Regions from separate parts of the Massilia sp. genome, predicted to be linked through region 3. Evidence: predicted binding sites of a transcription regulator. Region 3 holds the regulator's gene; each other region holds the start of a gene.
The links. Region 3 encodes LexA, which represses DNA repair genes until DNA is damaged. Its sites were predicted from a motif close to ACTGTATNNNNATACAGT; they were not measured.
Positions count from the first base shown of each region.

Region 1: ACK4S9_RS17215 (VRR-NUC domain-containing protein) is a predicted target of LexA. The motif match lies at 1,114-1,131, and genes of this name have one in related genera.
Region 2: imuA (translesion DNA synthesis-associated protein ImuA) is a predicted target of LexA. The motif match lies at 1,156-1,173, and genes of this name have one in related genera.

Region 1 covers NZ_JBKBOV010000035.1:26,812-32,882, reverse strand. Annotated here, with positions in the region: gene ACK4S9_RS17225 (M15 family metallopeptidase) at 1-163, opposite strand, end outside; gene ACK4S9_RS17220 (hypothetical protein) at 256-1,032, shown strand; gene ACK4S9_RS17215 (VRR-NUC domain-containing protein) at 1,145-2,788, shown strand; gene ACK4S9_RS17210 (ATP-dependent DNA helicase) at 2,770-5,058, shown strand; gene ACK4S9_RS17205 (LytR/AlgR family response regulator transcription factor) at 5,055-5,783, opposite strand; gene ACK4S9_RS17200 (sensor histidine kinase) at 5,787-6,071, opposite strand, start outside.
Region 2 covers NZ_JBKBOV010000005.1:75,844-81,914, forward strand. Annotated here, with positions in the region: gene ACK4S9_RS04535 (putative Na+/H+ antiporter) at 1-961, opposite strand, end outside; gene imuA (translesion DNA synthesis-associated protein ImuA) at 1,225-1,926, shown strand; gene ACK4S9_RS04545 (Y-family DNA polymerase) at 1,856-3,397, shown strand; gene ACK4S9_RS04550 (response regulator) at 3,549-4,001, shown strand; gene ACK4S9_RS04555 (GNAT family N-acetyltransferase) at 4,025-4,744, opposite strand; gene arfB (alternative ribosome rescue aminoacyl-tRNA hydrolase ArfB) at 4,815-5,210, opposite strand; gene ACK4S9_RS04565 (EAL domain-containing protein) at 5,401-6,071, shown strand, end outside.
Region 3 covers NZ_JBKBOV010000030.1:9,770-15,840, reverse strand. Annotated here, with positions in the region: gene priB (primosomal replication protein N) at 1-181, opposite strand, end outside; gene rpsF (30S ribosomal protein S6) at 209-607, opposite strand; gene lexA (transcriptional repressor LexA) at 847-1,479, shown strand; gene ACK4S9_RS15835 (sel1 repeat family protein) at 1,505-2,239, opposite strand; gene ACK4S9_RS15830 (cystathionine gamma-synthase family protein) at 2,554-3,792, opposite strand; gene purF (amidophosphoribosyltransferase) at 3,797-5,320, opposite strand; gene ACK4S9_RS15820 (CvpA family protein) at 5,371-5,859, opposite strand; gene ACK4S9_RS15815 (SPOR domain-containing protein) at 5,888-6,071, opposite strand, start outside.

The sequences.
Region 1 (6,071 bases), on a different contig from region 3:
CGTAGCGGCTGCCGGCGATCTGCCAGCCGAGGGCGCGCCGGGACCAGCGCTGGCGCAGCAGGAACATGCCGCGCGCAAGGAACGCCCTTCCGCTCGGGAACAGGGCCAGCCAGATCGCGCCGGTCGCCAGACAAAAGTACAGAAGGGCGAGAAAAATCAGCATCGCTTCCTCCAAGATTGTTTCTAATCAGAACTGGGAGAACCAATCTTAGGAGTAATACCGTGCGGCCTACAGACGAAAATCAATCCCCGTCCATGCGTCCGAACCTGATGTCGCCACGCCGCACCGCGACATCGGGCGAGGACAGCATCCTGGCGATGCTCGAGCGCGAGCCGGCACGCAAGCGCGGCGCCAGAAACCCGGCCTTACGGCTGGCATGGTACGGCGCCAGCGCCGCCGTCGCACTGGCCCTGACCGCGACGCTGGTCTGGATGGCTGCCAACAACGACGGCCTGCGCCCCGATGTGCAGGAGGCGGTGCTGGCCGATGCGCGGCAGGCGCCGCGGCACGGCCCGGCGCCGGCCGAGCGTCCCACGACGGCGGCAACGGTGCTCCAGGTCGCGATGGCCCCGGCCGCGTTCGATGCGCAGCCGGCCGGGGACGCCGTCATCGTCGACCAGGCGTCCCCGGCCGGGGCGGTCCCGCCGCTGCGCCTGCTCAAGCCGGCGCCGGACAAGCCGGTCGCGGAGAAATCCGCGCCGCCGCCCCCCGTCCGGGCGGTGACGAAAGCCGGTCCTTCCGCCCGTCCGGCAACGCTTGCTGCGGCCGAGACCAGGCCAGCCGCGCGCCTGGCCGCGCCGCCGGCGAAACCCAGGCCGGTTGCGGTCGCGAAAAGCACCGCCAGGCCGGCCCAGGCCAAGGCCCCGCGCGGCGTCAACCCGGCCACGACCGCGCCAGCCCCGGTCGATGCCGACGTCGCGCTGATTTCGGCCGTCATCGTGCACGCCAACGGGCACGCGCCCGAAGGTTCGCAGATGACCGAACTGCTGTGCCCGAACAACGCCTGCCAGACCCGCCCGCCAAAGCAGTGACGTGGCGAAAAGTCCGCAAGATGCCTGAAAATCGGCGGAAAAGTGGCTTACTGCTGGGTTATTGCGCCCACGTGGCGCTATACTGTACGAAAGCACAGTATGGCGTCATGACATGATCAGGGTTCTGGAAAACGAGTTTTATTATCTGGACAATTTCCAGCGCGTCCTCGACTGGATCGGGGAGCGCTATCGCGACCTGCTGGTCGACGACGAGCTGGCCTTCCTGGCCGCCTTTCCCGCATTGCCGCAGAACGCGCGCGCCCTGTTCGTGCGCATGGTCATGCGCAAGGGGAACCTGTTCCGCGCCAGCAAGCTGGTGTATGCCGAGATCGGCTGCCCGGTCGAGGCCGCGCGCGAACTGCTCGCCACCGGCTGGGTCGAAGCCGACCCGGTCCTCTCGCTCGACGAATTGTTCGACCTGCTGTCCAAGCCCGAGATCCTCGATGCCTTCGGCGCGCAACTGCCGCACCGGAACGCGCGCAAGGGCGAGCAACTGGAAGCGCTGCGCGAGGCATGCGCCGACAGCCGGTCCTTTTCGAACTGGTACCGGGGCTGCCCCGACCTCGCCCTGCGCATCCTGGTCAAGCCGCTGTGCGACCGGCTGCGCCTGATCTTCTTCGGCAACCTGGCCCAGGACTGGACCGAGTTCGTGCTGTCCGACCTCGGCATGTTCCGCTTCGAGCAGGTCGAGATCTCGCAGGCCTCGCGCGGTTTCCGCTCGCGTGCCGACGTCGAGCATTACGTCCTGCTGCACGCCTGCAAGGAGCGCTTCTACGCCGGCGAGCCGCCGGGCGAGGTGCTGCGCGACCTGCCCGCCCACGTCTTCGACAACGACTGGCTGGCGAGCCGGCGCGAGAAGCTGCTGTTCCAGATCGGCCAGGGTTTCGAGAAGCTCAAGGACTGGGACAATGCCCATGCCGTGTATGCGCGCTGCCGCTTCCTCGGTGCGCGCGGGCGCGCCATCCGCGTGCTGGAAAAGCACGAGCGCTTCGAGGACGCCTATGCCCTGTTCCAGGCGGCCCAGGCGGCGCCGGAGAGCGAGGCCGAGCGCCAGCACTTGACACGCATCGGGCCGCGCCTGGCGCGCCGCCTCGGCCATGCCAGGCTGCCGGCCCGCAAGCCTGTCGTCCAGCGCCTCGACCTGTCCCTGCCCATGCCGGTGGAGGACCGGTGGGTCGAGGGCGTGGTGCGCGACCACCTGGCCAGCGCGGAGGCGCCCGTGTTCTACGTCGAGAACGCGCTGGCCAATTCCCTGTTCGGCCTGCTGTGCTGGCCCGCGGTCTTCGCCGCGATACCCGGCGCCTTCTTCCACCCCTTCCACCGCGGTCCGGCCGACTTGCACAGCCCCGACTTCCAGCTGCGCCGCAAGGCCGAGTTCGACGCCTGCCTGGCCCGGCTGGACGACGGCAGCTACCGCGACGCCATCCGCGCCCACTACCGCGACAAGGCCGGCATCGCTTCGCCTTTCGTGTACTGGGGCGCACTGAGCGAAGAACTGCTGGAGCTGGCGCTGGCCTGCATCCCGCCGCAGCACCTGCGCAAGTGGTGCGAGCGGATCCTGGCGGACGTGCGCGCCAACCACACGGGCTTTCCCGACCTGATCCAGTTCTGGCCGGCGGAAAACCGCTACACCATGATCGAGGTGAAGGGCCCGGGCGACCGCCTGCAGGACAACCAGCTGCGCTGGATCGAGTACTGTTCGCTGCACGGGATGCCGGTATCGGTGTGCTACCTGCAATGGGAGCAGGCCGCTTGAATGTCGGCCTTCACTACGCCGTCGCGGTGCGCGCCCTGTGCGAGTTCACCGCCAAGCAGGGTGACCTCGACCTGCGCTTCACTCCCTCGCCCACCGCCCAGGAAGGCATCAATGGACATGCGGTGGTGACGGGCCGGCGCGGCCCCAACTACCGCACCGAAGTGGCCCTGGAAGGCGGCTGGGGCGAACTCTTGGTGCGCGGGCGCGCCGACGGCTACGACCCGGACCAGAACCTGGTCGAAGAGATCAAGACCCACCGCGGCAAGTTCGACGCCATTCCCGACAACCACCGCCACCTGCACTGGGCGCAAGTGCGGGTCTACGGCCACCTGCTGTGCCGGCAGCTCGGGATGGACAGCGTCAACCTCGCCCTGGTCTACTATGACATCGGCAGCGGCCAGGAAACCGTGCTGCGCGAAACCCGGAGCGCGCAAGAGCTTGCCGCCCTGTTCGCCGGGCTGTGCGAACGCTTCTCGAACTGGGCGGACAGCGAGGCGGCGCACCGCGCGGCGCGCGACGCGGCGCTCGGCGCACTGCGCTTCCCGCATGCGGATTTCCGTCCCGGCCAGCGCCAGCTCGCCGAGAACGTGTACCGCGCCAATACCAGCGGACGCTGCCTGCTGGCGCAGGCGCCGACCGGCATCGGCAAGACCGTGGGCAGCCTGTTCCCGGTCCTGAGGGCGATGCCGACAGAAGGCCTGGACAAGGTCTTCTTCCTGGCCGCCAAGACCCCCGGCCGGCGCCTCGCGCTCGATGCCGCCGCCAGCCTGGGTGCCGGGCGCACGATACCGCTGCGGGTGCTCGAACTGACGGCGCGCGACAAGGCCTGCGAGCATCCCGACAAGGCTTGCCAGGGCGACGCCTGCCCGTTGGCGAAAGGCTTCTACGACCGCCTGCCGGCCGCGCGCGCGGCGAGCGCCCGGGTGGCCGTGCTGGACCGCGATGCCCTGCGCGAAGTCGGCCTGGCCCATGAGGTCTGCCCCTACTACCTCGGCAGCGAAATGGCGCGCTGGGCCGACATGGTGGTCGGCGACTACAACTATTATTTCGACGGCAGCGCCATGCTCTACGCGCTGGCGCTCGAGCGCGGCTGGAAGACCAGCGTGCTGGTCGACGAAGCCCACAACATGGTCTCGCGCGCCCGCGCGATGTACAGCGTGGAACTGGAGCGCGGCCAGTTGCGCGCCGCGCGCGCCAACGCGCCCGGGGTCGTCAAGAAGGCTCTGGAGCGCGTTGGACGCGCCTGGAGCGGCGTCGACAAGGAGGCGCCGCTGCCCTCCGCGCCCTACCAGGTCCTGCCCGAAGTGCCGGACAAGCTGCTGGACGCGCTGCAGAACGCCACCAGCGCCGTCAACGACTTCCTGGTGGAGGTCCCCGGGCCGCTCGACCCGGAGCTGCAACGCTTCCATTTCGACGCCCTGGCCTTCCTGCGCCTGGCCGAATCCTTCGGCGCGCATTCGCTGTGCGACCTGGCTAGGTGCGGCGCCAGGGATTCCACCATCAGCATCCGCAACGTGGTGCCGGCGCCCTTCCTGGCGCCGCGCTTCGCGCTGGCCCGCTCGGTGACGCTGTTCTCGGCCACCCTCAATCCCTGGCACTACTTCTGCGACCTGCTCGGCATGCCGCCAGATACCGCCTGGGCCGACGTCGCCTCGCCGTTTTCCGCCAGCCAGCTCGAGGTCCACGTGGCCAAGCGCATCTCGACCCGCTACCAGCACCGTGCGGCCTCGCTGCGGCCGATCGCGGACCTGGTCGCGCGCCAGTATGCCGAGCGTCCCGGCAACTACCTGGCCTTCTTCAGCAGCTTCGATTACCTGGAACAGGTGCTGGAAGAACTCCAGGCGCGCCATCCCGACGTCCCGGCCTGGCGCCAGGAACGGCGCATGAGCGAGCCGGAACGCGCCGCCTTCCTGGAGCGCTTCGTCCCCGGCGGACGCGGGGTCGGCTTCGCGGTGCTGGGCGGCTCCTTCGGCGAAGGCATCGACCTCCCGGGCGAGCGCCTGATCGGCGCTTTCGTCGCCACCCTCGGCCTGCCCCAGGTGAACCCGGTCAACGAGCAGCTGCGCGAGCGGATGCAGGCGATGTTCGGGGCCGGCTACGACTACACCTATCTCTATCCCGGCATGCAGAAGGTGGTGCAGGCCGCCGGGCGCGTGATCCGTACCGAGCAGGATCGCGGGGTGGTCTGGCTGATCGACGACCGCTTCGCCCGTTCCGAAGTGCGCGCCCTGCTGCCGGCCTGGTGGGCGGTGGACGCCGCCGCGTCCTAGCGCATCAGCTCGCGCAGCTTCTGGTAGCCGCTGCGGCTGATCGGCAGCCTGCTTCCATCCTTCATCACGGCGCAGTAATTGTCCTTGCTGGACGGCTCGATGCGCGCGATCGATCCCAGGTTGGCGATCCAGGATCGGTGGATGCGGATGAACACCTGCGGGTCGAGCTGGGCCTCGAGCTCGGACAGGCGCTGGTTCTTCAGCCAGGCCTTGCCCGCCGCGGTCACCTGCACGTAGTCGTCCTGCGCCTCGATATGGTCGATGCTGCCACTCGGGACCACGTGCACCCGCGTCCCGTCCTTGATCAGGACCCGCTCCAGGTAGCCGCGGCGCCGGCCCGCATCCTGCACCACCGCCTGCATCTGCTCCGGCCGCGGCCGGCGGCTGCGCGCATGCTCCAGCGCCTGCGCCAGCCGCGCGCGGCTGAAGGGCTTGAGCAGGTAGTCGATCGCGTGCACCTCGAAGGCCTTCAGCGCGTACTGGTCGTAGGCGGTCGCGAAAATGTAGGTTGGCTTGCTGCCGGCCAGCTCCACCACCTCGAAGCCGTCGAGCTTGGGCATCTGGATGTCGAGGAAGACCAGCTCCGGGTCGAGCTCGCCGATGGCCTTGACGGCCTCGAAGCCATTCGCGCATTCGCCCACGACCTCGATGTCCGGGTGGCCGGCCAGGTATTCGCGCAGCAGCGCGCGCGCCAGGTGTTCGTCGTCGACGATCAGTACTCGCATCGCTTACTTCTCCTCCGTCTCTGCGGGCAGCACCAACTCCACCCGGAATAGATCGTTCTCGCGTGCCCAGTGCACGCTGCCATCCCTGCCATAGGCCGCGGCCAGGCGCTGGCGCACGTTCACCAGGCCGATGCCCTTGCCTTCCTTCGTTCCCGTTTCATCCGGGTCCGCATCGTTCTCGATCCGGATCCGCAGCAGCGAACCGGAGCGCTCGGCATGCAGTCGTATGCTACCCCCTTCCAGCAGTCCGCCGATCCCGTGCTTGACCGCGTTCTCCACCAAAGGCTG
Region 2 (6,071 bases), on a different contig from region 3:
CGGTCGGCTCCAGGCTCGACACCAGGGGCTGCAGCCACCACTGCTGCATGCCGCCCAGCACCACCAGCCCGGCCAGGAAGAAGCCGACCAGCAGGCCTTCCTTGATGATCAGGCGCGACTGGTGCTTCGGATAGGCCTGGGTATAGCCGAGGAAGAGCAGGAACAGGCCGATGAACAGCACCGGGTGATGGGCCAGCAGCACCACCCCCGCCAGCAAGGCCAGGTGGACGATGGAGACGAGCCAGGGCAGATGCACGTCCTCGACCACGTTGCCCGGCGTCAGGTGGCGGCGCAGCAGCAGGGTGATGACGGTCGCGTTGAAGAGCACCGCCAGCGCGGCGCGCCAGCCGAAGGTGGAGGCCATGAAGGCGCTGTCCCAGCCCCAGGTGGCGGCCACCATCAGCACCGGCGGCGCGGCGTAGGAGGTGAGGGTGCCGCCGATCGAGACGTTCACGAACAGGACGCCGATCGCACCGTACTTGAGCCATTCGGGAATGCCGGGCCGGAATACCTGCGGCGCCAGCATCAGGGCGGCCAGCGTCATCGCGGCCGGTTCGGTGATCAGGGAGCCGGAGAGGGGCACCAGCGCCAGGCCGAGCCAGCACAGGGCCACTTCGGTGCGCACCGGCGCCAGCCGGGCCAGCAGGGCCAGCAGGTCGCGCACGGCGTCGAGCACCGGCTGCGAAGCCGCGATCACCATCACCACGAACACGAACAGCGGTTCGGTGTAGTGGCGCGACTCGACATAAGAAATGGCTTCGCTGCCGCCGGCCAGCAGGGCCATGGCAAGGACCAGCACGAAGGCCCAGAAGCCGAACACGACTTCGACTTCGCCCAGCAGATGGAACAGCCCGGCATGGCGCGGGTGGCGCTTGGCCAGCGAGTGAAACAGCTTGGTGGAAAAGGTGTGGACGAGGGCGATCGCAAACAGGATGGCGCCGGTGAGCTGGAGCGTATTCAAGGATGGGCTCCGTGGCGTGCGTGAGACAGGTTGTTCATTGTCTGGCTGTAAATGGACAAGCCGCCATTATTTCATGATTCGCCGTCCCGGCGCGGTTTTCCAGGGCACGGCGCACCTTTAAGTTCTGTCAATACCAGTCGCCCGACTGGTATGGCCGAAATGAATACATCTTGCCAAATCCGGGCTCAACGAGTACTGTACGTTTATACAGTACTTCTTTGCCAACCCATATGAATTGCTCATCCACCGCAGGCGCTTCCCCTATGGTCGCGCCGGAGGCTTTACACCCTTCGCTCTGGCGCGCCTCGCAATTGGCGCGCGCCGGCACGCGCTGCGTCGACACCGGACATGCCGCCCTCTCTTCCCAGTTGCCCGGCGGCGGTTGGCCGACCGGCACCCTGGTCGAGCTGCTGCAACAGCAGCCCGGCATCGGCGAGATGCGCCTGCTGCGCCCGGCCTTGCAAGCCTGCGCCGAGCGCCGCATCGTCCTGTTGCAGCCGCCCCATCCGCCCCAGGCCCTGGCGCTGGCCGCGCTCGGCCTGCCGCCCTCGCGCTTGCTGTGGCTGCGTACGGGCCGCAGCGCCGACGCGCTGTGGGCGGCCGAGCAGGTGCTGCGCAGCGGCAGTTGCGGCGCGCTGCTGTTCTGGGCCAACCATGCGCGCGGCGAAAGCCTGCGCCGCCTGCACCTGGCGGCCCAGGCGGGGGAAACCCTGTTCTTCATGCTGCGCCCGCTGGCCGCGGCGCAGGACGCTTCGCCCGCGCCCCTGCGCCTGGGGCTGCGGCCGGCGGCGGGCGGCCTGCACATCGACTTCGTCAAGCGCCGGGGGCCGCAGCGCGATGCGCCGCTGTTCCTGCCCCTCGGCTTGCCTCTCACTTCTTCTCTCCTGCACCGACATGCGTTTGTGGATCGGCCTCTCCCTACCCCAGCTGGCGCTCGACATCTTCAGCCCCAACTGGTGCAGTGACCCGGGCAGCGTCGTGCTCGAGCAGGACCGCGTGCTGGCCGCCTCCAGGGCGGCGCGCGCGGCCGGCATCGGCCACGGCATGCGGCGCGCGGGCGTGCTCATGCTCCTGCCCGAAGCGCGCCTGTACGAGCGCAACCCAGCGCGCGAAGCCGAGGCGCTCGATGCGGTCGCGCTGGCGATGCTGCAGTTTACGCCCCAGGTCGCGCTGCTTGAGGAAGCGACCTTGCTGCTCGACATCGGTGCCAGCCTGCGCCTGTTCGGCGGCATCCGGGCCCTGTGCGCCCGCGTGCGCGCCAGCCTGCGCGCGCTCGGCTTTACCGCCTCGGTCAGCTGCGCGCCGACGGCGCGCGCGGCCTGGCTGCTGGCGCGCGCCGCGGCGCATGGCATGGTGCATGGCCGCAATCACAGTGATATGCACGGCGGCAGGCGCGTCCTCGGACGTTCCTTGCGCATGGCTTCGCTCGAGCGTCGCCTCGACCGCCTGCCGGTGGCGCTGTTGCCGCCGGCCCGCTCCTATATGTCCTGGTTCGAGGGCATCGGCTGCGAGGCGCTGGGCCAGCTGCGGCGCCTGCCGCGCCCGGGCCTGCAGCGGCGCTGCGGGCGCGAGCTGCTCGACATGCTCGATGCCGCCTACGGCATGTGTCCCGAGCTGTTCGAATGGGTGGCGCCGCCCGAGAGTTTCCGGGCCCGGCTGGAACTGTTCGACCGCGTCGAGCAGGCCGAGCTGCTGCTGGCCGGCGCCCACCACCTGGTGCTGCAGCTGGTCGGCTGGCTGTGCGCGCGCCAGCTCGCGGTCGAGCGTTTCACCCTGCTGATGGAGCACGAGCGCGGGCGGGTGGCGATGCCGCCGACGACGCTCGAGATCACCCTGGCCGAGCCCGCCTGGCACGACGAACACCTGGTGCGCCTCCTGCGGGAACGCCTGGCCCGTCAGGAGCTGCCGGGGCCGGTGATCGGCCTCGCGCTGGAAGCGCGGCAGGTGAGGGCGATGGCGCCGCCGACCGAATCGCTGTTCCCTGAGCCGGGCGGCGGCGAGGAAGACCGCATGCGCATGCTCGAGCTGCTGGTGGCGCGGCTGGGGCCGGAGAACGTGCTGCAGGCGCTGCCGCAGGCCGATTACCGGCCCGAGGTGGCCAACGAATGGGTGCCGGTGCAGCAGCGAACCGAGCGCGCGTCGCAGGGAGCGGCGCGCTTGCCGCCGGACGTGGCCAGCCTGCCGCGCCCGAGCTGGCTGCTGGCCAAGCCGATCGCACTGCTCATGCGCAACCACCGGCCCTTCTACGGCTCGCCGCTCAAGGTCGCCTCGACCCCCGAACGCATCGAGGCCGGCTGGTGGAGCGAAACGCAAACCCGCGACTACTTCATCGCCGAAGGGCAGGACCATACGCTGTACTGGATTTATCGCGAGCGTATCGTCGGCGCCGGCGAAGATGCCGAGCCGCGCTGGTACCTGCACGGGCTGTTCGGATAGGCGCCTCACGAGCTGGAGGAATTTCCAGGTAGATCGAAGGTCCTGCATCAGCTTAACCGGGCGCTTCCTTCGGCGCGCTTGCGCGATACTGGCGCATGCGGCCCCCCCGGGCTGCTTTGGCTACCAACAATTTCACCCCATGGAGGACCGAGTGTCCGGCTTGATGAACAGCCGCTGGTGCAGCGACAAGAAGCGGCCCGCATTCCCGCCCGGCAGTTTGCAGGCGGGTGGACAGGATGCACGTGCCGCGGTGGGAGCGGTGCGCAAGGTATTGGTCGTCGATGACGAGTCCGACGTTGCGGACCTCGCCGAAATGTTGCTGTCGGCCCACGGCATGGAGGCCATGGTCGCCTATTCGGGCGCCGCGGCCCTCGAGATGCTGGCGGCCCATCCCGACATCGACGCCGTCATTACCGACGTCATGATGCCCGACATGAACGGACTCGAACTGGCCGAGCGCATCGCCGGGAGCTTCCCGGCGGTCAAGATCATCCTGGCGTCAGGCTACATGGCCCCATCCATGTTCAATGGACAAGCGATACAGCAGCTGTTCATTGCCAAACCTTATCGGATCGACCAGCTACTCCGGCTGCTGCGCACATGAACACCTGAGCGCAGCGGCACGCCTCACGCCATCACGACGCGCGTCAGGTGCAACTGGCGGCGCACGACGTAGCCCAGCGATGCGTACAGGGCGATTGCCCCCGTGTTGGCGGGATAGACGTGCAGGAAGGGCTGGCGCCCGCCCGCCATGATGCGGCGCGTGCGTTCGGCCAGCAGGTGGCGGGCATAGGCCTTGCCGCGATGCTCGGGGTGGACGCACACCGCGCTCACCTCGACCGCGCCATGCGGGCGCATCCGTTCTCCCGCCATCGCCGCCAGTTGCCCGCCGTCACGGATGCCGAGGAATTCGCCCAGCTCGTGGGTGCGCCGCGCGAACGGCCCCGGATTGGTCAGCCCGGCAAGCAGGCGCATCTCTTCGGCATCGGCCTCGCCCAGCACCGCGAAGGGCAGCGTGGCTGCCGCGGGCGGGCGCGTGGCCACCATCTGCAGCACCGGGTCGAGCGGCGTCAACATGAGCCCGCAGGCCTGCGCCCCGGCCGGGCACGGCGCCTCTAGCGTGACCAGCATGATCGCCTCGCCGGGCTGCAGCAGCGCCGCCAGCGCCTCCCAGGCCGCAGGACTGCTTGCGGCCAGCGCTTCGTCGGCGATTGCCGCGAACGGACCGATCTCGCGCGGATAGCGCCTGGCCAGCGGGCCGCCGAGGGCCAGGGGGCGGTGGCCGCCTTCGAGGGCCGACCAGACCGGTCGGTCGAGGGCGGCATGCAGGGCAGGGGACAGGGACATGGCTGGCGTCTCTCGCTCGGTAGATGAGAAGATGATAACGCCCCCCGCCGGTGCTGTCGCGATTCCCCGCCTACTCGCCGACCTTGCCGCGCAGGGCCTTGAGCCGCCCGCTGCGCGCCTTGGCATCGAGCCGGCGCAGCTGCGATCCGCGCGTCGGCCGGGTCGGGCGGCGCACCTGCGGGACGACGGCGGCCTGGTCGACCAGGGCCTGCAGGCGCTGCAGCGCGTCCAGCTTGTTCTGTTCCAGGCTGCGCGAACCCTGCGCCTTGAGGACGATGACGCCTTCCTGCGTGATGCGGGCGTCGCGCAGGGCCAGCAGGCGTTCCTTGACGGCGGCCGGCAGGGACGAGGCCGCCACGTCGAAGCGCGCATGCACCGCACACGACACCTTGTTCACATTCTGTCCGCCCGGCCCCTGGGCCCGGATCGCGCTGAATTCGACTTCCGCCGGATCGATGACCGCCATGTCCCACCTGTAAAGCATTGCCGCGGCCACAGCGGCCACGCGGCATTGTAAGGGCAAGGGAGCTGCTTCCACAGCGATCTTGCCGCACGCCATACATTTCGTGTGGCCCAGCATTGCTTGCTACGCTATCATGTATTTACGTGCCCGCTGCATGCCGCGCACACGGCTGCGCGGCCATCCCGGAGGAGCCTTGAACCTGTCGCCCCTGCCCCTTGCCGTGTTCGTCGTCGATGCAGCCGGCACCGTCACGAGCTGGAACAAGGCCTGCGAGAAACTGGCCGGCTATGGCGCCGCCGAGATCCAGGGCATGACCCTGGAGCGCATCGTCGAGTTCGACGACCCTTCCGGAGCCAGCCCCCGCATGGCCGAGCGCGCCGACGCCGAGAATTCGGGCATCCTGCACACGGCCGATGGCCGGCGCCTGCCGGTACGCATCACGGTCGCGCCGCAGTCCTTCGACACCGAGTCGCCCGGCAGCTTCAGCGTCATCCTGATCGCGCGCACCGCCCAGTTCCCGGCGCGCTATGCCCTGATCCAGGACCTGCCGGTGGCCGACATCCTCGAGTCGCTGCCCTGCGTGTTCTACGTGATCGACCAGAGCGGCCACCTGCTGCTGTGGAACCACCAGCTCGAGGAAGCGCTCGAGATGGATGCCGAGGAGCTGCCCGCCTCCAACGTCAAGACTTTCTTCGACGAGAAGGAACGTCCCCTCATCGTCGACAAGATCCTCGCCGCCTTCGACGGCGGCGGCTCCACGCACGAGGCCGAACTGGTCGGCAGGCACGGCAAGCGCACGCCCTACCTGTTCCGCTGCTCGCTTGCCCACCTGGGCAACGTACCGGTCGTGTTCGGCACCGGCAT
Region 3 (6,071 bases):
GCCTGCCCGAAATCTCGCCCGCGCCGAGCGCGGGGATTTCAAACGCGACCTGCCTTGCCACTCCGGCCTCGACCTGCTGCGAATCGTGCATCAGGATCGCGCCCACGATGGGGACGCCGGCCGGGGTGAAACGCAGGACGTCTCGCTCCGCGATTGTCGCGATGAGCTGGAACCGGTTCACTGCGCTTGACGAATTCCCGAGAAAAACTTAGGCGGCAGCGGCAGCGGCAGCGGCCGGGGCAGCAGCAGCTGCTTCCGCGCGGTGGCTCTTGGCTGCGTCTTCGCGCTGGACCGACTTCATCATCGGCGACGGTGCGGTTTCGGCCTTCTTCATCTTGACGGTCAGGTGACGCAGGACGGCATCATTGAACTTGAATGCGGTTTCCAGCTCGACCAGGGTCTCGTTGTCGCACTCGATGTTCATGCAGATGTAGTGAGCCTTCGGCAGCTTCTGGATCTGGTAAGCCATCTGGCGACGGCCCCAGTCTTCCACGCGATGGATGTTACCGCCGCGGCTGGTCACCGTGGTCTTGTAACGCTCGATCATCGCCGGAACTTGCTCGCTCTGGTCCGGGTGGACGATAAAAACGATTTCATAATGACGCATGCAACACTCCTTAAGGACGTTTAAACAAATGCCCACCTCGGCGTCAAGACGAGTGTGGGAAGGGAAAGCCTTCGATTATAGCCTGAAAAATCACCGGATGGGAACCCGGGCATGCCCCGGCGCCACGGATGCGCGGTGCTGCACAAATTTTTTACAGTTTTCCCGTGTTTGCCCTTGCGCATATCAGAATACTGTACAAAAATACAGTCTGCTCTTACAACTAGTGCCGTATAACACCCATGCTCAAGCTCACTGCAAGGCAAGAACAGATCCTTAACCTGATCAAGGAAGCGATCGAAAACACCGGCTTTCCGCCGACCCGCGCCGAAATCGCGGCCGAGCTGGGCTTCCGGTCGGCCAATGCCGCCGAGGAACACCTGCAGGCCCTGGCGCGCAAGGGCGCCATCGAGATTTCGCCGGGCACCTCGCGCGGCATCCGCCTGGTCGGCGCCTCGGTCGAGCAGATCCCGATGCCGCCGCCCAACCTCATGATGTCGCTGCCGCTGGTCGGCCGCGTCGCCGCCGGTTCGCCGATCCTGGCCCAGGAACACGTCGAAGCCACCTACTCCGTCGACGCCGCCATGTTCTCGGCGCGCCCCGACTTCCTGCTGAAGGTCAAGGGCTGGTCGATGCGCGATGCCGGCATCTGCGACGGCGACTTCCTGGCGGTCAAGAAGATCGACAGCGCCAAGAACGGCCAGATCGTCGTCGCCCGCCTGGGCGAGGAAGTGACCGTCAAGCGCTACCGCAAGACCGGCAACCTGGTCGAACTGCTGCCGGAGAATCCCGATTTCAAGGTGATCCAGGTGACGCCGGAAGACGAGTTTGCCCTGGAAGGCCTGGCTGTCGGCCTGATGCGCAGCTGGCATTGATTCGCCAAGCCGCCAGCGCGGCGGCTTACTGGATCTTCTTGTCCGCCCAGTGGGAATCCTTCTTGGCGGACTTCACCATCTGGTTGTGCTCGGTCACATAGGCGTCGGTCGCCGAGCGCCATGCGGCGTAGTCCGCCAGCACCAGCTTCGAACTCACCTTGGCTTCCTCGGTCAGGTTTTCCTGCAACTGCGCCAGGTGGGCATTCGATTTTTCGAGCTCTTCCTTGTTCATCAGCTTCCGGATGTCGCTCGGGACGCGCTGGGTCAGCGGCATCGCCGCGTTCAGGTTGGTGACGTACTTGTTGTAGCAGTCCTGCCAGGTCTGCACGGCCGCGCCGATGCGGTCGATGTCGGCATTCACCTTCGACATCGCCGGAATGCGCGGCGTGGCGCAACGGAACTCGCCCGACTTCAGGTCTTCGCCGTCGTAGCCCTTGATCCAGTAGTCGATGTCCTTGCGGCGCTTGACGCGCTGGTCGAGCAACTCGAGTGAGGCGATCGCGACCTTGTTGCCCTTGGCGGCGGCTTTCTTGAACAGATCGGTGGCCTTCGCTTCGTCGACCTCTCCCGCCTCGCCGTAGAAATACATCTGGCCCAGCGCCTGCTGGGCGGCCGGATTGCCGGCATTGGCCAGTTTGGTGTAGATCTTCAGCGCGCCCGCGTAGTCCTTCTTCTCGAACAGGGCGTTGGCGTCTTCGAGTTCGCCGGCAAAGGCGGCGCCGCACAGCAGCAGGGAGGCAAGGAACAGCTTGGTCTTCATGGGCAGGGAGATCAGGTGAAAAGAAATCCCATGATAGCGGCATGTGCCGCCCTGCTCAACCGCTGAAACAAAACGGCGCCAGTGGCGTCGTTTTGAAGGAGCGGCACTTTTTCCGTAGGGTGGGCGGCTCCACCTCGAAGGCCGGCATATCGACAACGTGACTGCCGCCCACGCGTTCAACGCTCCGAAGAACAGTGGCACGGCTAACCTGCTGTTTGAACGCGTGGGCGGCGTCCACGCGAGTGGCTGATCCAGCAATGCGGTGCAGCCCCCACCCTACGAAAAAAACGGCAACCCAAGGGTTGCCGTCATGCTCAGGCGTCGAGCGCCTGGCGGAAATCCGCCAGCAGGTCCGCGGTGTCCTCGATGCCCACCGAGACGCGGATCAGGGATTCGGCGATGCCCATGCTGGCGCGCCGCTCGGGGCCCATCTCGAAGAAGATCGTGTGCGCCACCGGGATCACCAGGGTACGGGTGTCGCCCAGGTTGCTGGCCGGGATGCCGAGCTTCAGGCGGTTCAGGTAGTCGAAGGGGTCGATATCCTCGCGCAGCTCGAAGCTCATCAGGGAGCCGCCGGCACGGAACAGCTCAGTGACGATGCCGTTCTGCGGATGCGAGGCCAGGCCCGGATAGTGGACGGCTGCCACGCGTTCATCACGCTCCAGCATCTGCGCCAGCGCCAGCGCGTTGGCGCAGGTACGTTCCATGCGCAGCGCCAGCGTCTCGGCGCCCACTGCGATGTGGTGGGCCGCTTCCGGCCCGAGCGCCGCCCCGAAGTCGCGCAAGGCCTTGGCACGCAACTGGGCCAGGCCCTGGTTAGCGGCCGGCTGCTTGCGGAAATTGGCCGCGATGTGCGGGTAGGCGCTCCAGTCGAACAGGCCGGTGTCGGTCAGGGCGCCGCCCAGGGCGATGCCGTGGCCGCCGATCGACTTTGTCAGCGAATTGACCACCAGGCCCGCCCCCACCGCCTTCGGGCGGAACAGCCAGGGCGTGGTCATGGTGTTGTCGACCACGTACAGGATGCCGCGCTCGCGGCACAGCTGGCCGATGCGCGCCAGGTCCGCCACCTGGGTGCGCGGGTTGGCGATGGTCTCCACGAACACCATGCGCGTTTCCGGCTTGAGCGCCGCTTCGACGTTCGCGGCAATGGTGGCATCGACGAAGTCGACCGCCACGCCCTGCCCCGCCACCGTCTGCCACAGGCTGTTGGTGTTCCCGAACAGGAAAGACGACGAAACGATGTGGTCGCCCGCGCGCAGCAGTCCCTGGAACAGCGCGCCGATGGCGGCCATGCCGGTGGCGAAGCAGATGCTGCCGACGCCGTCTTCCATCATCGTGATCTTGTCCTCGAGCGCGCCGACGGTCGGGTTGCCCTGGCGTCCGTAGCGGAAACCCGGCTCCTTGCCCTGGAAGACCGAGGCCAGCTGGCGCGCATCCTTGTAGCCGAAGGCCACCGAGGTGTGCACCGGCTTGTGCAGCGAGCCCTGCTCGATGCTCTTCCTGCGGTCGTTGTGCAGGATGGTGGTGGTGAAACCGTACTTCTGCTCGCTCATGGTCTTACTCCGCCGTGGCCGGACGGTTGAGGTTGAGCTGGTTGGTGGCCGCGTCCTCGACGCCCTTGCTGCCGCCCTTGTGGCGCGCGGATTCCTGACGATCCAGGTATTCCGGGGTCACGTCGCCGGTGACATAAACGCCGTCGAAGCAGGACGCCTCGAAATTCTTCAAGGCCGGGTTGACGTCCGAGATCGCTTTTTTGAGCGCATCGACGTCCTGATAGACCAGGCGGTCGGCAGTGATCTCCTTGCAGACTTCCTCGACAGTGCGGCCGTGGGCGATCAGCTCGTCGCGGGTCGGCATGTCGATGCCGTACACGTTCGGGTACAGCACCGGCGGCGCGGCCGAGGCGAAGAACACCTTGCGGGCGCCGGCGTCGCGCGCCATCTGCACGATCTCGCGGCTGGTGGTGCCGCGCACGATCGAGTCGTCCACCAGCAGCACGTTCTTGTCCTTGAATTCGGAGGCGATCGCGTTGAGCTTCTGGCGCACCGACTTCTTGCGCATGTTCTGGCCCGGCATGATGAAGGTGCGGCCGATGTAGCGGTTCTTGATGAAGCCTTCGCGGTACTCGACGCCGAGTTTCAGCGCCAGCTGGATCGCGGCCGGACGCGAGGAATCCGGGATCGGCATGACCACGTCGATCTCGTCGACCGGAATCTCCTTGCGGATCTTGTCGGCCAGGTATTCGCCCATGCGCAGGCGGGTCGCGTACACCGAGGCGCCGTCGATCACGGAATCCGGACGGGCCAGGTAGACGTACTCGAAAGCGCAGGGATTGAGCGACGGGTTCTCGGCGCACTGGCGCTCGTGGAAGGTGCCGTCGTTGCCGATGAAGACGGCTTCACCCGGCGCGATGTCGCGCACGAAGCGGAAACCCAGGCCTTCCAGCGCCACCGATTCGCTGGCCACCAGGTATTCGGTGCCGGCTTCGGTCTCGTTCACGCCGAGGCACAGCGGACGGATGCCGAACGGATCGCGGAAGGCCAGCATGCCGTGGCCGGCGATCTGGGCCACGACGGCGTAGGCGCCGCGCACGCGGCGGTGCACGGCCGCCACCGCCTTGAACACCGCGTCGGTGTCGAGCTTGTAGCCGTCGGCCGCTTCCTGGATCTCGTGCGCCAGCACGTTGAGCAGCACTTCCGAATCGGAGTCGGTGTTGATATGACGGCGATCGTTCTTGAACAGGTCTTCCTTGAGCTGGGCCTGGTTGGTCAGGTTGCCGTTATGGGCCAGGGTGATGCCGAAGGGCGCGTTCACGTAGAACGGCTGCGCTTCTTCCTCGCTCGAGGAGCCGGCGGTCGGGTAGCGGCAGTGGCCGATACCGGTGTTGCCCTGCAGCGTACGCATGTTACGGGTACGGAACACATCGCGCACCAGGCCGTTGGCCTTGTACATCGAGAACATGCTGCTGTGATTGGTTGCAATACCCGCCGCGTCCTGGCCGCGGTGCTGCAGCAGCAGCAAGGCGTCATACAGAAGCTGGTTGACGGGATTGTTCGAGACGACGCCGACGATGCCACACATGGTGCGCTCCTAAAACTGGACTGCGTGATTACAAAAAATGAAAACCGACTTCAGAAATTGATGTGCTGCCCCAGGGCAGCGGGGAGAAAGGGCTTGACGGTGCGTGCTCCGGTTTCCGCCATGGGTGACAGCAACGCATTCCTCCAGAAATCCTGCTGTGGGATGGACGTCATCCCACACAATATGACGGCGGCCAGCACGATTACAATGCCGCGCGCCAATCCAAACAATCCGCCCAGCCCGCGGTCCGCCAGGCTCAGGCCGCTGGCCGCGATCAGGGCGCCGATCGCCAGCGACAGCAGGCCCATCAGGATACGCGCGCCGAGGAACAGCAGCACGAAGGCCATGATCAGGCGCGCGGTCTCGCCGGGCAGCAACTCCGGCAGCAGCGGCGCCAGCTGGGCGCCGTAGGCGTTCGCCACCACGAAGGCCACGATCCAACCCAGCAGCGACAGGATCTCCTTGACCAGGCCGCGCAGGGTGGAAATGATGACCGACGATACCAGTACGAACAAGACCAGGTAATCGAAAATCGTCACGCCGCCAACCCTTGCCTGGAATACTGGATCAGAGCGGCACCATGGAGCCGGACAGGCCCATCGCGATCAGCTTCGAGCGGATCTTCTCGCCCTCTTCCTTGGTGTACGGGCCCACGCGCACGCGGATCAGGTCGCCGGACCGTTCGGTGAAGGAGGACACGCCTGCCGCACGCAGGCGCCCCTGCAGTTCATCGACCTTCTGCTGGGTCGCC